Regions from separate parts of the Arthrobacter sp. LjRoot14 genome, predicted to be linked through region 2. Evidence: predicted binding sites of a transcription regulator. Region 2 holds the regulator's gene; the other holds the start of a gene.
The links. Region 2 encodes LexA, which represses DNA repair genes until DNA is damaged. Its sites were predicted from a motif close to TCGAACANNTGTTCGA; they were not measured.

Region 1: the regulator LexA is predicted to act here: its motif matches at 1,919-1,934, upstream of ACSQ12_RS20100 (LexA family protein).

Annotation. Positions count from the first base shown of each region.
Region 1 is NZ_CAXURL020000001.1:4,427,083-4,437,235, forward strand. Features, by position in the region: gene ACSQ12_RS20090 (rhodanese-like domain-containing protein) at 1-148, shown strand, start outside; gene ACSQ12_RS20095 (MBL fold metallo-hydrolase) at 266-1,675, shown strand; gene ACSQ12_RS20100 (LexA family protein) at 1,948-2,379, shown strand; gene ACSQ12_RS20105 (Y-family DNA polymerase) at 2,390-3,688, shown strand; gene ACSQ12_RS20110 (prolipoprotein diacylglyceryl transferase) at 3,712-4,470, shown strand; gene ACSQ12_RS20115 (hypothetical protein) at 4,467-4,871, shown strand; gene ACSQ12_RS20120 (radical SAM protein) at 4,873-6,477, shown strand; gene ACSQ12_RS20125 (hypothetical protein) at 6,486-6,866, shown strand; gene ACSQ12_RS20130 (DUF3846 domain-containing protein) at 6,880-7,230, opposite strand; gene ACSQ12_RS20135 (low molecular weight protein-tyrosine-phosphatase) at 7,391-7,939, shown strand; gene pabB (aminodeoxychorismate synthase component I) at 7,936-10,002, shown strand; gene cls (cardiolipin synthase) at 10,059-10,153, opposite strand, start outside.
Region 2 is NZ_CAXURL020000001.1:1,664,066-1,674,218, forward strand. Features, by position in the region: gene ACSQ12_RS07515 (ATP-dependent DNA helicase) at 1-1,774, shown strand, start outside; gene lexA (transcriptional repressor LexA) at 1,853-2,602, opposite strand; gene ACSQ12_RS07525 (LysM peptidoglycan-binding domain-containing protein) at 2,928-3,428, shown strand; gene ACSQ12_RS07530 (histidinol-phosphate transaminase) at 3,529-4,647, shown strand; gene hisB (imidazoleglycerol-phosphate dehydratase HisB) at 4,736-5,362, shown strand; gene hisH (imidazole glycerol phosphate synthase subunit HisH) at 5,359-6,120, shown strand; gene ACSQ12_RS07545 (hypothetical protein) at 6,139-6,279, shown strand; gene priA (bifunctional 1-(5-phosphoribosyl)-5-((5-phosphoribosylamino)methylideneamino)imidazole-4-carboxamide isomerase/phosphoribosylanthranilate isomerase PriA) at 6,334-7,080, shown strand; gene ACSQ12_RS07555 (SseB family protein) at 7,094-8,023, shown strand; gene ACSQ12_RS07560 (MFS transporter) at 8,083-9,384, shown strand; gene ACSQ12_RS07565 (DUF1844 domain-containing protein) at 9,534-9,932, opposite strand.

The sequences.
Region 1 (10,153 bases), 2.8 Mb from region 2:
GGTCAACATCGCGGGCGGCATCACGGAGTGGTACCGGGAAGGCCACCCGGTGAGCTATGCACCACCGGCGCCAGACGAACTTCCGTCCGGACGCTGGAGATCTGCACTGGAGAAACTGGCGAAATGGCGCGCCCGAAGCACCGGCTGACGGTTTCAAAACCACAGCGCCACACCATTTGCGGTATACCCCCAGGGGTATTATGCTTTTGAGTAGATCAACAAGAATTCCCCTCCCCCACCCCCCAACTTTTACGAAGGAGAACCCATGCTTCTCGAGCGCATCTACGATGAAGACCTCGCCCAGGCCAGCTACTTCATTGGCTGCCAGCGGAAGGGCGAGGCAGTTGTTGTCGACGCCCGCCGTGACATCGACACCTACCGCTCCCTCGCCGCAGCCAACGGCATGAAGATTGTGGCCGTTACCGAGACCCACATCCACGCCGACTACCTCTCAGGCACACGTGAACTCGCGGCCGCCACCGGGGCAAAGATCTACGTCTCCGGCGAAGGCGGCCCCGACTGGCAGTACGGTTTCGACGGTGAGCGCCTGTTCGACGGCAGCAAGATCACCATCGGCAACATCACCGTGCAGGCGCTCCACACTCCGGGGCACACCCCGGAACACCTGTCCTTCCTGATCACGGACGGCGCATTCAGCAGCGAGGCCGGATACCTGCTCTCGGGCGACTTTGTCTTCTCCGGCGACCTCGGCCGCCCCGACCTCCTGGACGAAGCCGTCGGCGGCGTGGACACCCGCTTCCTGGGTGCCAAGCAGCTGTTCGCCAGCCTGCGCGACAAGTTCCTGACCCTGCCCGACTTCGTCCAGGTCTATCCGGGACACGGCGCCGGCAGCGCCTGCGGCAAGGCCCTGGGCGCCATCCCGTCATCCACGGTGGGCTACGAGCGGCTCTACGCCTGGTGGGGCCCTTACCTCGCCGCCAACGACGAGCAGGGATTCATCGACGAGCTGCTCGACGGCCAGCCGGACGCACACGCCTACTTCGGCCGCATGAAGCGCGAAAACCGCGAAGGCCCCGCCGTCATGGGCGAACGCGCGCCGCTGCAGGAACTGGACGCGGCCGACGTCGCAAGGAGCCTGGCAGAAGACACCCTGACCTTCATCGACACCCGCTCCAACGGCGAGGTCCACCGGGGCACCGTGGTCCGGTCCCTCAACGTTCCGGCCGGCAAGTCCGTTGCCAGCTACGGCGCCTGGGTGGTCAACCCCGAGACGGATAAGAACCCGCTGGTGCTCCTGGCCAAGGACCAGGAACAGGCCCAGGACATGTGGGACCACCTGGTCCGCGTGGGCATCGACAACGTGGCGGGCTACCTGACCGGCATCGACGGGCTGCCCACCTTCACGCCGAAGCTGATCCAGCCCGAGGAACTCGAGGGCTTCGACGCCGCCATGGTCCTGGATGTCCGCAACAAGACCGAGCACAAGGCGGGGCACGTTCCGGGCTCGTACCAGCTCAGCGGCGGCCGCGTCATGTGGCACCTGGATGAACTGCCCACCGCCGGCACCATCGTGTCCTACTGCCAGTCGGGCGTGCGGAACTCCGTAGCCGCCAGCGCGCTGCGCCGGGCCGGGTACGACGTCGTCGAACTCGACGGCAGCTACGCCGCCTGGGCCGCTATGGATCAGTCGGCACAGACGGCTTCGGCCCGCTAATCCCGCGGCCGGCCGACGCTGACGGCCGAACCAACCGCACAAGACCCCCGCCCGGCATTTCCGGGCGGGGGTCTTTCCTCGGGTGCGAACGGAGAACTCCTTCACCGGGGATGGGAGATGCGCTCACGGTGGCTACGCGGTAACCCGCCGACGCGAAAGGCGCTGATACTCGCGTGAAGTGGTCGGTGCCGGAAAATTTCGCAGAGAATATCCAATGTCGGAGCCTGGGTCTACACTGAAGTATCGAACATATATTCGAATAAAGGTGTGTTGTGGGCATAGTTATCGGTCCCCGCGTGATAGACGCGGGCACATCCCTGCTGTCGGTATTGATCTCTCCTGTACCCGTCGCAGCGGGGTACCCTTCGCCGGCGCAGGACTACTTTGACGGCCGGATCGACCTCAATGAACACCTGATCAAGGACATCACCAGCACCTACATCGTGCGGGTGTCCGGAGACTCGATGGAGGGGGCCGGGATCAGCGACGGCGACGAGCTGATCGTCAACCGTGCCCTGGACCCCAAGGACGGATCAGTGGTCATAGCGGTCCTGGACGGTGAACTGACCATCAAGCGGCTCAGGGTTACGGCATCCGGAGTGGTGCTGCAGGCGGACAACCCCCGGTATCCGGATATCAGGGTCCCGGCGTTGTCGGACCTGGTGATCTGGGGCGTGGCCACGCGGTGTCTGCACCATGTCTGAGTCGCGGGCCATGCCTGAGAGGCGAGCGCAGGACACGGCCCGGCAGATTGCCCTGGTGGACGTCAACTGCTTCTACGCCTCGGCCGAGCGGGCCTTCGATCCCTCCCTGGAAGGCCGCCCCCTGGTGGTCCTCTCGAATAACGACGGCTGCGCGGTCACCCGGTCCCCTGAAGCAAAGGCTCTGGGCATCCCGGTGGGCGAACCCTGGTTCAAGATCGCACCCCGGGCCACGGAGTGGGGTCTGGTGGCCAAGTCCAGCAACTACGAGCTGTACGGGGACATCAGCGCCCGCGTGATGGAGCTTCTGGGCCGCTACTCTGCCTGGCTGGAGGTTTACAGCATCGATGAAGCCTTCCTGGGAGTCAAAGGCACCCCGGACGAACTCCTGCGTCTCGGACAAACCATCAAGACGGCTGTCCGCCGCAACGTCGGGGTGCCGGTCTGCGTGGGAATTGCCAATACCAAGACTCTCGCGAAGCTGGCCAACAAATGGGCGAAGAACAACCCCGGCCTCAACGGCGTGTGCCACTGGGACTCCATGCCGGCCCCGGCCCGCGAAGCGCTGATGGGCCGGGTATCCGTCATCGAACTCTGGGGCGTGGCCGCCCGGCTCACCAGACGCCTGAACAGCCTGGGCATCCATTCCATCCTGGACCTTGCCCGCGCCGATCCCGTCCGGATCCGCGACCGCTTCTCGGTGGTGCTGATGCGCACGGTGCTGGAACTGCAGGGCACCGCGTGCATCCCCATGGAAGCAGAGCGCATTGGACGTGACCAGCTCATCTTCAGCCGATCGTTTTCCACGCCCATCACCACCGCCGCGGACCTGCGACAGGTCATGAGCGTCTACGGCCAGCAAGCCAGCGCCCGCCTGGCCAAGCACAGCCTGCAGGCCAAGATCCTCACAGCCTTCGCCGGCACCTCGCACTACAACCCGCTGGACACGTCCTGCCCGTCGGTCTGCGTCACGCTGCCCATGCCCACAGCGGATCCGGTGCTGTTGACCAGGGCCGCGCATGCCCTGCTCCCCCGGATCCAGGAAGGGACCAAATACGTCCGCGCGGGCATCATGGTCACCGACCTGCGCCCCTCGGGCCAGCAGTCACCCCTGCCGGCGTTTGCCAACCCGCACGAAGAACGCGGCATCGGCCCCCTGCTGGAGGACATCACCCGCCGCTACGGACGCGGATCCGTGGGTCTGGGCCATGCCGGAATCCGGCGCGGGCCGGACTGGTCCATGCAGCGCACCATGCTCTCGCCCAGGTACACCACGCACTGGGACGAGCTCCCCGTGGTCAAAGCAGCCTGAGCACCCGCTGTTACACTCTGCACATGATCGGGCTTCCCTTCGCGGGAGATGGGCTTGTGCACGGCGTTTTGACAGGGCTCGGAATCGTCGCAGCCCTGCTGTTTTACGCCTACGAAAAGCGCCGTCGCGGCCTGACTGATCCCCGGTTGTGGCCCATCGCAGGCTTCGCCGTCGCCTTCGGGGCCATCGGATCACGCGTGCTGACCTGGGATATCTCCCGGCAGGTCTCCCTGGCGGACTGGTGGGGCAACGGCGACCGCAGCATCCTCGCCGGCCTGGTCGGCGCATGGTTCGGGGTCCATCTGGGCAAACGGCTCACAGGCTACAAAGAGGCCACCGGCGACCTGCTCGCACCCGCTGTCGCGCTGGCGATGGTTCTAGGGCGGGTCGGCTGCCTCCTCACCGAACTGCCGGGCACTCCGACCGGCGGCGGGTGGGGCATCGTGCTCACCCCCGCGCAGGCTGCGCTGATCGGCGGGCCCGCCGGGGCCGGACTCCATCCGTCCTTTGCCTACGAGATTGTGTTCCACGCCGCCGCGCTCGCCGTCATGTGGCGTTTTCGCGACCGCCTCCCGCATCCCGGAGACCTTTTCATCTGTTATGTGACCGCCTACGCGTTGTTCAGGTTCGGGGTGGAATTTGTTCGTGGCAATGAGGTGATCTGGCTGGGAATGAGCCGCCCCCAGTGGTTCCTGCTGGCGGTTCTCCCCCTGCTGGGCTGGCGGATCCGGCGGGTGTTCGGGAAACCGCTCCGCCCGGAGCTGAAAGGAAGAGTGGCATGAGCGAGGACTCCCCTGACATTCCCGGGAACCCGCCCCGGAAACCTGCCCCATCCCCGCCTCAGAACCCGCCGGCGGATGGTCACGACTTACCTGGCGGCCATGGCCCGGTGCAACAACCGGCCGGCGGCTCCATGGCGCTCGGCATCGTGCTTGGCGCCGTGGCGCTCTATGTGGTCTACGTCGGGTCCCTTATGGCCGTCGGTCCCTACGCATGGGGCTCCTTCGGCCTCGGCGGGCTAGCCGCGTTCATACCGATCGTCGTGTACTTGCTGGTGGCCATACTGCTTGCGCTCAGGCGGCGGACATCGCGTTTCGGCGCCGGGCTTCTGATTGGCCTCGGAATGTTCACGTTGCTTGGCGGCGGACTCTGCGTCGGATCCCTCGCTCAGATGGGAGCCTGACATGAGCCCTTCACCCTTGGCCGCAGGACGGACGCTTCCCGGCCCCGGACAGCCCTTGCGCGGCGACCGGATTCACCGCTACGTCACGGCGTTCTGCCCGCGCTGCCATGAGACCAACCCTCCGCTTGCCCAGGTGCGGCGCCTGTCCGGGGTGCTGCTGATCCGTGACGACCGCGTCTGGCTCGAACGCGGCTGCCCCGACCACGGCCTGGTGCGCACGCTGTACGACGAATCGCCGGAAATCCTGCGCTACCTGGAGAAATGGCAGGCACCCACCAAGCAGCACATCCCCGACCAGGCGGACAACTTCCGCCCGGTACCCGAGGCCTACGCCTACGGGCTTCCCGCCATGCAGACACAGCACACGTGCATCCTCCTGCAGGACATCATCGAGCACTGCAATCTGCGCTGCCCCACCTGCTTCACCTCGTCCGGCCCGCAATTACAGGGGGTGGCGCCGCTCACCGAGGTGCTCGCGAATATCGATGCACGGCTTGCCCGGGAGAACGGGCGCCTTGACGTGTTGATGCTCTCCGGCGGCGAGCCCACGCTCTACCCCCATCTCGCCGAGCTTCTGGAGGAGCTGGTTGCACGTCCGATCGTCCGGATCATGGTGAACAGCAACGGCATGCTGATCGCGACCGACGACGAACTGCTGGCGCTGCTGGCCAGGCACCGCGACCGGGTGGAGGTCTACCTCCAGTACGACGGGCCCTCCAAAGAGGCATCGATCCATCACCGCGGTGGCGATCTGACCCGCTTCAAGGATGCGGCGATCTCGCGTCTGTCCGAGGCGGGCGTCTTCACCACCCTGACCATGACGGCGACGCTCGGCGTCAACGACGGCGAGGTGGGCGCCGTCGTCATGCGGGCGCTGGAAACCCCGTTCGTGGGCGGAGTCGCGCTGCAGCCGGTGTTCGGCTCCGGCCGCGGACACGGCATCGATCCCCTGGACCGGCTCACCCACACGGGCGTGCTCGAAAGGCTGGCGGAGCAAACCAACGGGGTGGTCTCCTGGCATGACCTGACAGCCCTGCCGTGCTCGCATCCGCACTGCGCGTCCGTCGGCTACATGCTCAAGGACGACTCCGGCGTGTGGCGGTCGCTGACGGCCCTCATCGGGCACGATCAGCTGCTCGCCTGGCTGGAGCTCAATCCGGACAGCATCGCCAACCGCATCGCCGACAGCACCATCCCGCTCGAGCTGCGCACCCTCATGAAGTCCTCGCTGCTCGACCTGCTGAGCGAACAGTCATCGTTGTCCCACCCGAAAACAGTGGATCTCTGGAAGAACATCTGCACCCAGTGCGACCTCGGCATCGGCACACTGACTACCCTGGCGGCCGGAAAGCTCCCGGGCCAGCAGCAACGGCTGCGCCGGCTTCTCGGCGAACGCATCACGCGGATCATGGTCAAGCCGTTTATGGACATTTCGACCATGATCGAGGAGCGGCTCACCCAATGCTGCGTGCACGTTGGAACCAAGAGCGACGCCGGCGATCACCAGTGCGCTCCGTTCTGCGCCGTCCAGGCCTGGCCGTCCCTGTCCAAGCAACGGATGAGCACTGCCACGGGCCAGCAGCTGCTACCGGTGCGCCAGCTCTAAGGATGATGATGAGTTCCGATTCCGACGCGAAGCGCATCGCCTCCGGCCCTTTGCCGTCGCAGCTGGTGCGCGCCCACGCCACCCGGCACGGCGCCCACGGTGTCCAGCCGGACGCCGGCCCGGATCCGCAGGCCGGCGCTCCATTCGATCCGCTGCGGCTGTGCGTCTTCGCCACAATCGCCCTCCTGGGCTGGCTGGCCGGCCCGGCTGCCTTGGCGGTGTTCGCGGCCATCGGATTCGTCGGATACTGGAAAGCCCGCCGGAAGGGGCTGACAAAGTCGAACTGCTACCTGCGCGACACCAGGCTTGTACTGGCCTATCTGGGCCTCCTCCTGGGCGCCGGCCTCTGGGGGATGTACGCCCTGGTGGCACGACTGGCCGGCCTCTGAGCAGGCGGCCGGCCTAGGCGGCCAGCGGGGAACCGAACATTTCCGCGGCCCGCCGCAGCAGGTGCTCCGGGACGTCCGCTTCGCCGCCGCGCTCAGTCCTGCCAAGGAACACAGCCGTACCCCTGGCAGCATCGGACAGGTCCAGGCCCGCCTCTCGGATAAGTTGGGCTGCGCGGATGTTCGGCGGCAGGTTCATGAGGTGGCCTTCGGCGTTCAGGTAAACGTGCCAGTCACCGCGGCTGACGGACTCCAGGTGTCCTCCCACCAGCTGCTGAAGAGCGTCGGTAGTCGCCTCCAACGCGACGATCCTTAGGGCATCGCCCAACCGGGCCGGAATGACCAGTGCAGTGCATGTAGTGCTCATTTTTCTTCCTCAGTACTGATAACTGGGATGCCACTCAATCTGTTCCCGCATCTGCAGTGCCTACGGTAAATATGACGGAATCCGAAACAGAATTGACTGAAGCGTAATACGCGCTGCCTGTGACTAGCCAAGAAGGGGCACCATCCCCCATGCTTGCTCCATGTCCTCAATGTCGAGCCCATACCGGATCATCGCGGTGTGCACCGGAAATATCTGCCGGTCCCCGATGGCCGAGCTGATGCTGGCCAAGGCCTTCGCAGCAGCGGGGCTCGCCGGCGACGTCGTGGTGGATTCCGCCGGAACCACAGCCTATGAGGCCGGCCGCCCCATCGATCCCCGGGCCGCCCGCAAGCTGGCCGCCCACCAACTCGCCTCCAACGCCCACGTGGCGCGGGAGTGGCGTCCCGAATGGTTCCGTGACCGCCACCTGATCCTCGCCCTGGACGTGGACCATTACGGCTGGCTCCGGGCGACGGCCCCCGACGGCGAGGCGCTGGCGCGGATCCGGATGCTGCGCAGCTTCGACCCGGCCGTCTCCGGCAGGGACCTCCTGGACCAGGGCATCGAAGATCCCTGGTACGGCGGGCATGCCGACTTCGACATCACCTGGGACCTCATCAAAGCCGCTGTTCCCGGAATCGTTGACCACGTCCGGCGGGAAGTGCAGCAACAGAAGCAGCCCGGGCAGCAGGTACGCTCTATTTCATGACCCCTGCACCCGTGATCATTGCCGTCGACGGCCGGTCCGGCGCAGGAAAAACCACCCTCGCAATCGAGCTTGCCGCGCGACTGCGGAAGCATCACAAGGTGTCGCTGTTCCACCTCGAGGACGTCTATCCCGGCTGGAACGGCCTGGCGGCCGGCATCGAACGTTATGTCACTACCGTGCTGGCCCCTCTCAGCCGCGGCGAAGCTGCCGAATGGGTCAGCTGGGACTGGGAGAACCACTACGACGGCAAGTCGCGCACAACACTCCCGGCAGAGATCGTCATCGTGGAGGGTGTGGGCGCCGCGGCGGCATCCGCCCGCCCGCTGCTGGACGCCGTCGTCTGGGCAGAGTCCTCCGACATCGAGCGCCGCAGCCGCGCCCTGGCACGTGACGGCAGCACCTACGAACCGTTTTGGGACCAGTGGGCAGCGCAGGAGGATGAGTGGCTGGCAACGGACCCGGTGCAGGACCATGCCGACATCCGGGTGCTCAACCTGGCTGACGGCACCGCCCCGGATGATGTCCTCCGGGCGCTCCAGTACCTTCCGGCCCTTGCGGCCGTGCTGCTGCCAGAGCTCTCGGCCCGCCGCGGCCTTCAGCTCCATGCCGAGCGGCTGGACTACGTTCCCGACGCCGCCCGGCTCTTCGACGCCCTCTACGGCCGCTCGCCGAATGCCGTGTGGCTGGATTCTTCGCTCAGGACGGACGGACCGCCCGCCGAGCGCAGCCGCTTCAGCATCATGGCGGACGACGGCGGCAGCTTCGGCCAGGACGTCCGGCACCGTTCCGGCGTGACCCGGCTGACCACCGGCACCGCCACTGTTTCCACCGCCGGACCGTTCTTCCGCTGGCTCGACGCCGTCTGGGGGCGCCGGGCGCTCCGGGCGCCGGAAGGCTACCCCTGCGAATTCACCCTCGGCTGGCTGGGCTACCTGGGCTACGAACTCAAGCGTGAAACCGGCGGCAGCGACGTTCCGTCGGACATCCCCGATGCCGCCATGATCTTCGCCGGCCGGGCCGTGGTCCTGGACCATCAAGAGGGCAGCGTGTGGCTCCTGGCCCTGGAGACGCCCGATGCCGCGGAGTGGATGGACCTGGCCCGCTCGGCCGTCGCGGCGGCTGCCGCGGGCGCGACGGCTGGCGCCCCCTCGGAACCGGGCGCCAGCGCCGCCGTCGTGCCCGGAACAAAGCCCGCCCCCGCGTTCACAGGCCGCGATACCGAGCACGCCTACAAGCTGAAGATCGCTGAAGCCCAGCGTGAAATCTCCGAGGGGAACACCTACGAGGTGTGCCTCACCACGGCCGTCAGTGCGGCGGTGCCGGCCGGCCCGGACGGGCTGGACCCCTGGCGCACCTACCTGGCGCTGCGCCGGAGAAACCCTGCGCCGTTTGCCAGCTACCTGCGGTTCGGCGGTCTCACCGTGGCCAGCACGTCGCCGGAGCGTTTCCTGCGGATAGCGGCCGACGGCGGCATGCGCGCCGAGCCGATCAAGGGCACCCGCCCGCGGGCCGCGGAACCGGTCCGGGACCGGGAGCTGCGCGAGGACCTGGAGTCTTCCCCCAAGGACCGGGCCGAGAACATCATGATCGTGGACCTGCTCCGCAACGACCTCAGCCACTTCGCCGTGGCAGGGTCTGTCACCGTCAGCAGGCTCTGCGCGATCGAGAGCTATGCCACGGTCCACCAGATGGTCAGCACCATCGATGCGAGGCTGAAGCCGGGGCTGCCGCGCGCCGAGGCCGTCGCCGCGTGCTTTCCCGCGGGCTCCATGACGGGGGCGCCGAAGATCAGCACCATGGCCATCCTGGACCGGCTGGAAGGGGCGCCGCGCGGGGTCTATTCGGGCGCCATCGGCTATTTCTCCCTGAGCGGGGCGATGGACACCGCGGTGGCCATCCGGACGCTGGTGATCCGCGCAAACGGTGCCGGCGGCTCTGACCTGAGCCTCGGCGTCGGCGGTGCCATCACGGCGGATTCCTCGCCGCAGGAGGAGTACGACGAAATCCGGACCAAGGCGTACGGAGTCCTCTCCGCGCTCGGCGCGGACTTCCCGGAAAGCTGACCCCTGGTGCTGCAGGCACCGCCTGCTGCGGGGGCAGCCCCTGCCGAGGGGCGGCGCTACTGCAGCGTGGCCGTGAGCCGTGCGACGTTGTCCACGTACTTGACCGCCATGGGCCGCTCCATCCAGTCCTCAAGCGTCAGTTCGCGGGAAA
Region 2 (10,153 bases):
CCTTCCCCGGCTGCTGGAAACCATTACTCCCGCGCTGGAGCGCCCCGTCAAGGTCGCGCTCGTCAAGGGCCGGGCAAACTACGTCTGCCGGCACAAGCTCGACGGCGGATTCCCCTCGGAAGAGCCTTCCGAGGGGCAGCTCTTCTCCCTGGGCGAGGACACCAGCGTCCCGCACTTCGCCGCCTCCCTGGGCGGTCCGGCGTCGCAGCTGGGCAAAGAAGTGGTCAGGCTCCGCGAGTGGGCGGAGAAGACGGCCACGGGGGACCGGGATGAACTGATGCCGGGCGTGACGGACCGTGCCTGGCGGCAGGTGTCCGTCACGTCAATGGAATGCCTGGGCGCGCAGAAATGTCCCATGGCTGCCGAGTGCTTCAGCGAACTGGCCCGCCAGGACGCCGCCGAGGCCGACGTCGTGGTCACCAACCATGCCATGCTGGCCGTCAGCGCCTTCGAAGGCCTGGCGGTGCTGCCGGAGTACGACGTCGTGGTGGTCGACGAGGCGCACGAGCTGCAGGACCGGGTAACGGGAGCGGTCTCCGGCCAGCTGTCCGTGGCCATGGTCCACGCCGCCGCTTCCGGCGCCCGGAAGAATACCGGAATCACGGTGGATGCGCTCAATAACGCTGCCGCGAACCTGGAACTGGCCATCGCCGGAGTCCCCAGCGGCCTCCTGCCCAACGGCCTCAACGACGAACAGCTCGACTGCGTGGACCAGCTGCGGGAAGCCTGCCGCGCGGCCCTTTCGGATTCGAAAGGGGACAGCGCGAATACGGCCGACGGCGGTCGCCAGCTTGCGCGCTCACGCCTGATGGTCATCCTCGAGCTCTGTGAACGACTGATCGCCGCCCGGGAAAACCGCGAAGTGGTCTGGTTCTCGCGGAACAGCACCTTTGACCCGCAGCAAGGCTATTCGCAGCCGGACGACGCAGCGCCGGCCTTGATCAACATAGCCCCGTTGAGCGTGGCCGGGAAGCTGCGTGACGGGCTCTTTGCCGGCCACACAGTGGTCCTCACCTCAGCCACCCTCGCGATCGGATCGGCCTTCGAGCCGGCGGCGGGAGGGCTTGGGCTGGTGGGCCCGGGTGCACCCAGCTGGACCGGCGTGGACGTCGGGTCCCCGTTCGACTACCCCAAGCAGGGGATTCTCTACGTCGCCAGCCATCTGCCGAAGCCCGGCCGTGGAACATCCCCCGAAGCGCTGGATGAGCTGGAGAAGCTGATCCGGGCGTCCGGCGGCGGGGCACTGTGCCTCTTTTCGTCGCGGCGGGCGGCGGAGGAAGCGGCTGAGGCGATGCGCCCGCGCCTGGATGTCAGCATCCTGTGCCAAGGCGAATCAACCATGACCGCCCTGGTGCGGCAGTTTGCGGACGAGCCGGACACCTGCCTCTTCGGCACAATGTCTCTCTGGCAGGGCGTCGACGTTCCCGGCGGTTCGTGCCGGCTGGTTGTGATCGACCGGATTCCGTTCCCGCGTCCCGATGATCCGCTGATGACGGCGCGTTCCCGGGCGGTGGCACAGGCGGGCGGCAACGGCTTTATGTCGGTTTCGGCCACCCACGCGGCAATCCGGCTCGCCCAGGGGGCCGGCCGGCTGATCCGTTCCACCGGCGACAAGGGTGTTGTTGCGGTCCTTGATTCCCGGTTGTCCACGGAGCGCTACGGGGGCTTCCTGCGGGCGGCCCTGCCGCCGTTCTGGCCCACCACCGATCCTGCGGTCGCGGTTGCCGCCCTGTCGAGGCTGGCGAAGGCTCCGTCGGCGGCGGCCGCAGGCTGACAACGCGTGCCGTTGCCGGCGCCACCTGACCGTTTCGGGGGCCCGAAGTCGGGTCCCCGGAAGCGGGCTGCGCAGCGGCTACAGCGAACGAAGAACGGACACGACCTTGCCCATGATGTTGGCGTGGTCGCCGAGGATGGGCTCGTACTGCGTGTTCTGCGGCAGGAGCCAGGTATGGCCGTCCCGTTGGCGGAAGGTTTTGACCGTCGCCTCGTCATCCAGCAGGGCTGCCACGATGTCACCGTTGACCGCGTCACTCTGCCGGCGGACCACAACCCAGTCGCCGTCGCAGATGGCGGCGTCGATCATGGAGTCGCCGGTCACCTTCAACATAAAGAGCTCGCCGTGGCCGACCAGCTGCCTCGGCAGCGGCATCACGTCCTCGACCACCTGGTCAGCCAGGATAGGGCCGCCTGCTGCGATCCGGCCGACCAGGGGGACCATGGCCGTATCCGTTGCGGTGGCCAGTTCGGAGACGGCCAATCCGCCGATGGTGCGCAGCCGCGCGGGCTTCTCCACGCCTGAGATTTTGGCAGCACCTTCATCCAGGGTCAGCGGCATGAGTACTTCCATGGCCCGCGGACGCTTCGGATCGCGGCGGAGATAGCCCAGCTTTTCGAGCTGCGAGAGCTGGTGGGTGACGCTGGAAAGGCTGGCCAGGCCCACGGTGTCGCCGATTTCACGCATTGACGGCGGGTAGCCGTTGTCATTGACGGACCGCTGGATGGTTTCCAGAATCTTCTTCTGCCGTACCGTGAGGCCCTTCGGCTTCGCTGGTGACTGCTGGCTCCGCTGCGTAGCCCTGCCGCCGGTGGCTTGTGCTGCCATGTTCGCCAACGCCTTTCCGTTCCACCCGGCCTCCGTGGCTGCAGCTGCCGGGAACTTCCGGCCTGAAAATGTCAGACCCTGCTGATCAACTGCAGAAGTGGTTGATCTGTAGCTCAAACGTAGGCCAGCCCCACAGCTTTTTCAAACATTTGTTCTAGTGAGTCTCGACAATGTTCGTTAATAAGTGCTAGAACAGAACAAGCAAAGTTCGAATATGTGTTCTAGTCCAAAACCCCGTTCGGTCCTATGTTCGAAGACCGGGCGGGCGGATGGCAGCTTCAGGAACATGCCGGGCAGCACAGTCAGGTCCAGGAGGGCTCAGTTCATGTCAGCAACAAGCGCTATTCATGGTTCGCGTTTCAAGGGTTCGGCCGGCCAGGGCCGCGGCCCTCACGCATCGGAGTTTCCGGGTTCCGCCGGGCAGGAAGCCGGGGCTTCGGGAATTCGGGGCTTCAACTGGGAGGAGCGTCCCGCGGAGAAGGCCGTGAAGGCGGCCAAGGCAAGGTCCACGCAGCCGCCGCTCCGCCTGACGCGCAGGGGGCGCATCGTCCTGGTGGGCGTGCCGCTGATTCTGTTGGCGGTGCTGGTGATCTCGCTGGCCGGTTTCCTGAACTCTCCGGCGAAGGCGGCGGATTCCGCGTCCGAGCTGTCTGTGACCCCCACCGTGTCGGTGACGGTGCAGCCGGGGCAGTCCTTGTGGGAGATCGCCGGATCTGTCGCGCCGGAACGCGATACCCGGGACGTTGTTGCCGATATCGTTCAGCTCAACAACCTCGACGGCGGCAGGGTCATGCCGGGCCAGCAGATCTTTGTCCCCTCAAACTAAGGCCCGACACCCTGCGCGGGCAGCGGGCGGAAGCAAGCCCCGGCAGGGCCGGAAGCGTCACAGTTTCGGCGCCCCGGCCACGCTCACTTAAACTATTGAAGTGACTGACCAGCTAGAGCGCCTGAACCGACTTCCCCTCCGGACCAACCTGCGTGGCCTTACCCCGTATGGTGCGCCGCAGTTGGACGTTCCCATTCTGCTGAACGTCAACGAAAACACCCATGGCGTTCCGGCCGATGTCCTTGTGGCCATTTCCGAGGCCGTGACGGCAGCTGCCGCGGGATTGAACCGCTATCCGGACCGTGAGTTCACCGAGCTCCGGGAGCGCCTGGCCGAGTACCTCGGCCACGGTCTGCGGGCAGAGAACATCTGGGCCGCCAACGGATCCAACGAAGTGCTGCAGCAGATTCTGCAGGCATTCGGCGGGCCGGGACGTACCGCACTTGGTTTCCCGCCCACGTATTCCATGTATCCCCTCCTGGCCAGCGGTACCGACACCGAATACATCGTCGGCCAGCGTGCGGACGACTATGGGCTCAGTGCCGAATCGGCTGCCCGGCAGGTCCGGGAACTGCAGCCGAACATCGTCTTCCTGTGTTCACCCAACAACCCCACCGGCACCGGGCTGGGACTGGATGTGGTGGAGGCCGTGTATGCCGCAGGCGAAGCCAGCCAGACTGTCGTCATCGTCGATGAGGCGTACCACGAATTTGCCCACGACGGTACGCCCAGCGCCCTGACTCTGCTGCCGGGCCGTGAACGGCTGATCGTGTCCCGTACCATGAGCAAGGCCTTTGCCCTGGCCGGGGCGCGCCTGGGCTACATGGCCGCTGCGCCCGAGGTTGCGGATGCGCTGCGTCTGGTGCGGCTGCCGTACCACCTGTCCGCCATCACCCAGGCCACCGCCCTGGCTGCCCTGACCCACCGTGAGGCCCTGATGGCCGACGTCGAAGACATCAAGCGGCAGCGCGACCGGATTGTTACGGAGTTGACCCGGATGGGCCTCAAGCCTGCCGCGTCCGACTCCAACTACGTCTTCTTTGGCGGCCTGGAGAACCCGCACGAGGTCTGGCAGGGGCTGCTCGACCGCGGGGTTCTGATCCGGGACGTGGGGATCCCCGGGCACTTGCGCGTCACGGCGGGCACTGAGACGGAAACCACAGCCTTCCTGGAAGCCCTGGAACTGATCCTGACCGGGCAGCCCAGCGTCCCGGCCTAAACTGGAGTCAGACCCCCGGTCCGAGGGAATCAGTCCCGCGACCCGGTACCCCGACGTTATTTCTCCTTACATCCAAAGGACACAACACATGAGCACCACCGGATCCATTGCTGCCGAGGCCCGGACCGCACGCATGGAGCGTTCCACGAGCGAATCGTCCGTGCTCGTAGAAATCAACCTCGACGGCACGGGCGTCTCGGACATCAGCACTTCGGTTCCGTTCTACGACCACATGCTGACCGCATTGTGCAAGCACTCGCTCATCGACATGACGGTCAAGGCCACCGGAGACATTCACATTGACGTCCACCACACGGTGGAGGACGTCGCCATCACCTTTGGCGAGGTACTTCGCACTGCTTTGGGCAACAAGGCCGGCATCCGACGCTTCGGCGAAGCCACCGTGCCCCTTGACGAAGCCCTGGCCCACGCCGTGGTAGACGTCTCCGGGCGTCCCTACCTGGTGCACGGCGGAGAGCCTGCGGGCCAGGAATACCACCTGATCGGCGGACACTTCACGGGTTCGCTGACCCGCCACGTCTTCGAAGCCATCACCCTGCATGCCGGCATCTGCCTGCACATGAATGTCATTGCCGGACGGGACCCGCACCACATTGTGGAGGCCCAGTTCAAGGCGTTTGCGCGGGCACTGCGCGCGGCCGTGGAACCGGACCCCCGCGTGGAGGGCATCCCCTCCACCAAGGGCGCACTGTGACCGGGCCGGTCCTTCGCGACGGAGCCATTTTTGATCCTGCCGCGAACGCGAAGCCTGCTTCTCCCGAGGGCAAGCCCACTGTCACCGTCCTTGACTACGGTTCCGGGAACGTCCGCTCAGCCGTGCGCGCCCTGGAGCGTGCGGGCGCCGAGGTCATCCTCAGCGCCAAACCGGAGGACGTCCTGAATGCTGACGGACTGCTCGTGCCGGGGGTCGGGGCCTTCGAAACCGTGATGCGCGAACTCAAGGCAGTGGACGCCATCCGGATGATCGGCCGGCGCGTCGCCGGCGGCCGTCCAGTCCTGGGCATCTGCGTAGGCCTTCAGGTGCTTTTCGAGGCCGGAGTCGAGCACGGTACCGAAGCGGAGGGTATGGGGGAGTGGCCCGGCAAAGTCGAGCTGCTGCCTGCCGAGGTAGTGCCGCACATGGGCTGGAACACCGTGACGGTTCCGGAAGGATCCAGGCTCTTCGAAGGCGTCGAAAACGAGCGGTTCTACTTCGTCCACTCCTACGGTGTGCAGCACTGGGACTTCGATGTCATCCAGCCGCGCATGGCGGCACCGCTGGTCACCTGGTCCGAGCACGGCGCACCATTTATCGCCGCCGTGGAGAACGGGCCGCTGTGCGCCACACAGTTCCACCCGGAAAAGTCCGGCGACGCCGGCGCCCGGCTGCTTCGCAACTGGGTGAACAGCCTGCGCCGCGGCCAGGGCGCCGCCACCGCAGCCGCCCCCGCCAGTGCCGGGCCGGCCGCCTAGATGTGGTCGATTGTCCTAATGGGCCTCGCCGGTCTGCTGGTCGGCGGGGCACTGTCCTTCAGGCAGCAGCACAAGCCCCTCTGGACCCAGATCGTTTTTTACGTTCTGGCCGGAATGGCGCTCCTGGCCGCCTACCTTCTTACCTTGCCGGCCAGCTAGCCGGGCCCGCACTTCCCGATCAACGCAGCTTCACTACAACCTGAGGACCTGAAGATGACCACCGAAACGCCGCTGCCCGTACTGGAACTGCTGCCCGCCGTCGACGTCGTGAACGGCCAGGCGGTCCGCCTGGTCCAGGGCGAAGCCGGCAGCGAGACGAGCTACGGCACTCCGCTGGAAGCTGCGCTCAACTGGCAGGAACAGGGCGCCGAGTGGGTACACCTGGTGGACCTGGACGCCGCCTTCGGCCGCGGCTCGAACGCGGAACTGCTCCGCGAAGTAGTGGGCAGGCTGGACATCAAGGTTGAACTTTCCGGCGGCCTGCGCGACGACGAGTCCCTCGAAAAGGCCCTGGACCTGGGCGTTGCCCGCGTTAACCTGGGCACTGCTGCGCTTGAAAACCCGGAATGGACGGCCCGCGCCATCGACCGCTTCGGCGACAAGATCGCCGTCGGCCTCGACGTGCGCGGAACCACCCTGGCAGGCCGCGGCTGGACCAAGGAAGGCGGCGACCTCTGGGACGTGCTGGCACGCCTTGAGGAAGCCGGCTGCGCCCGGTACGTGGTCACCGACGTCACCAAGGACGGCACCCTGCAGGGTCCCAATGTGGAGCTGCTGCGCCAGATGGTGGAGAAGACCGGCAAACCGGTGGTGGCCTCCGGCGGCATCTCCAGCCTGGAAGACCTCAAGGTCCTGCGCTCGCTCGTTCCCCTGGGCGTCGAAGGCGCCATCGTTGGCAAGGCTCTCTACGCCGGTGCATTCACGCTGCCGGAAGCGCTGGATGTAGCAGGCCGCCGCTAGGCAGGCAACCGTCATGGAACAGCGACCTCCAGCACGCGAACTGCCCGGCCACATCGCAGCCGCACTCGCCGGCTCCGGGGGAGCCACGGATTCGGCCGGGCAGCCCTGGGCGGGCCGCAGCCTCGCCGGCGAGGCTGCGAAGATCCACAACTTCGAGGACGACGACGGCAGGGCCGACGCCGGTTACCTCGCCTCTGTTGCGGCCCTGCGCTCGGCCGCAGGCGACGAAGCTGCCGTGGTGGCGTCGCTGGCCACTGCCCGGGTGTTCGTTCCGATCGTTGCCCAGCTGGCCGAGGAAAGCGTTCATGCGGCGGCTCCGCAAGGTATCAGCCCGCACGGTGGCGAGGCGCATGGCGACGAGGTTCATGGTGACCAGCTGCACGGGGACAAGCAGGCGGATATGGCGCTGGTAACGCTGAAAGCGCCGGGCGGACGGACGGCGATGCCGGTCTTCACATCGGCAGCAGCCCTGTCCGCGTGGCATCCGCAAGCCCGGCCGGTGGCGGTATATGCCGCGCGGGCGGCGCTGTCCGCGGTGGCCGAAGGCGCTGAACTCCTGGTTCTGGACCCCGGTTCCGAGTACACCTTTGTTGTCCGCCGCCCGGCAGTCTGGGCCCTTGCCCGGCAGCAGGAGTGGCTGCCGTCGTACGCGGATCCCGAGCTTGCCTGTGCCATGGCCGAGGCAACGGCCGGCTACCCGCCCGTAAGGCGTGTCGAACTCGAAGCGGGAGGCGGAGTCGCCTCGGCAACGGCAGGCGGCGCAGTCGTCCCCGGCGGCGGCCCGGGCCCGGAGCTCCGGGTGGTGCTGTACCTGGCAGACGGACTGGATGCGGCCGGTGTCCAGGCAATCGTGGCGGGGCTTAACGCCGAGTGGTCCCGGAATGCAGTCTTCGCCGAGCGGGTTGACTCGATCGAGGTAAAGTTGCAGCGCGCAGCAGAGTAGCCGGCGGTAGGCGGGGCACAACCCCGGTCCTGCCTTCGGCAGGACAAAGGACGTACCCCGTGAATTTCGCTCTTTACAAGGAGCTCTTGGCAGTCAGGCCCATCAGGCGCCTGCTGACCGTCGGAATGATAGCCCGCATACCGCACTCAGCGGCCGGCGTACTCCTAACGCTGCACATCGTCCTGACACTGGGCGAGGGGTATGCCGCCGCCGGTGCTGCGGCGGCAGTGATGACCATCGGGATCGCCCTCGGCGCCCCGTGGCGCGGACGCCGGGTGGACACCGTAGGCCTACGCAAGGCACTGGTTCCCTCTGTCGTTTCCGAGACCGTCATCTGGTCTGTGGTGCCGCATGTTTCGTACCAGTGGCTGCTGGCGCTGGTCTTCGTGGGCGGTCTGCTCACACTGCCCATCTTCAGCGTGGTGCGCCAGTCCCTGGGGGTGCTGGCGAGCGGTGAGCAGCGTCGGACGGCATTCGCACTGGACGCGATCGCCACGGAGTTGGTCTTTATGCTCGGCCCCGCAGCCGGGGCCATTGTGGCCACTGCCGGCTACTCGGTTGTCGGGTTGACGGTGGTGGGCGTATGCACCTCCGTGGCCGGACTCTTCCTGATGTGGTTCAACCCTCCCACCCGCAGTGCGGTGCCGGATGAAGAATACGAAACGGACCAGCAGGAGGGCGCGGAAGTGGCGGTCGTCGCGGCCGCTCCGGCACATCTGCAGGAAGCCGCGGCGGAACTCGCTCCCGTGGCGGCCGGTGAGCTCCGTCGTTCAGGGCTGCGGCACAAAGTGGCACACAACTTCGCCTGGTTTACCGCGGCCGTAGCAGCGGTCTTCGCCGTGGCCGCAGGGGCGGGCATGGTGCTCAGCGGCACGGATGTGGGGATCGTGGCCGCTTTGGAGACCGGCGGGCATCAGGCGGAGATCGGTCTGGTCTTCGTCTTCTGGTGTGCGGCTTCCGTGGTCGGCGGCCTTCTCTACGGCGCCATGCACAGGCCGGTTTCACCGATTCTCCTCTTGCTGGGCATGGCCGCCCTCACCATCCCCATGGGCTTTGCCCGGGACACGCTGACGCTGTGCCTGCTCTCGTTGCTGCCCGGCTTGCTGTGTGCGCCGGTCCTGTCCGCTGCATCCGAAAAGGTGGCCGACCTCGTGGAGGAGGCCCGCCGCGGTGAGGCCATGGGCTGGTACGGGTCCGCGCTCACGGCCGGAGTCGCCCTTGGCGCCCCCTTGGCCGGCCTGTTCATCGACGGAGTCGGGCCGTCCGCCGGGTTTGTCTCGGTGGGAGCAGCCGGTGTTGTCCTCTGCCTGTTCGGACTGGGGCTGCAGCAGCGGCGGCGCCGGCGCGGCGCGATCGCCTAGGCCGGCCGCCCAGAGTTTTTGTCCAGATACCGGGGCCTCCGGGGTGCGTAAGTCCCCGTATCTGGACAAAAACTCATGGAATGACGACGGCGGCGGGTGGACCCGCTTGGTCCGCCCGCCGCCGTCGTCGACAATTGCCGGTGAAATGCCTAGTTGACCGGCCCGGTGTACTTTTCCCCCGGACCCTTGCCCGGAGCGTCCGGAATGATCGACTCTTCGCGGAACGCCAACTGCAGGGAGCGCAGTCCGTCGCGCAACGGACCGGCGTGCTGGGAACCGATCTCCGGGGCGGCGGCGGTCACGAGTCCGGCCAGCGCCGTGATCAGCTTGCGGGCCTCGTCCAGGTCCTTGAGCTCCTCGGCGTTGTCCTCAGCGGCAAGGCCGAGCTTAACGGCCGACGCGCTCATGAGGTGCACAGCGGCGGTGGTGATGACCTCGATGGCGGGGACCTCTGAGATATCGCGGATCTGTTGCGACACCTGCTCCTGGCCGTCACGCTGACCGGCGGCGGGCTCGAAAACGTGTGAATTACTGTCTGAAGTGCTCATACTGGTAAGCTTGTCACAGACCGACTGAATGTCGTTATTTTGCTATGTGGAACCCGCGGCTGCCAATGTGCAGTATTCGGGGTTCTGTCTGTAGAATCGACTTCAGTTTGCAAGCGGAGTTCTCTCCCACCCGCGTCAGCCGTTTTCCCGGAAGTGATTCCCATGGAAGCAAGGTTGCCGGGTACCTGGTCGGGCGAACCACGGCAGCGATAGCTGCCTGG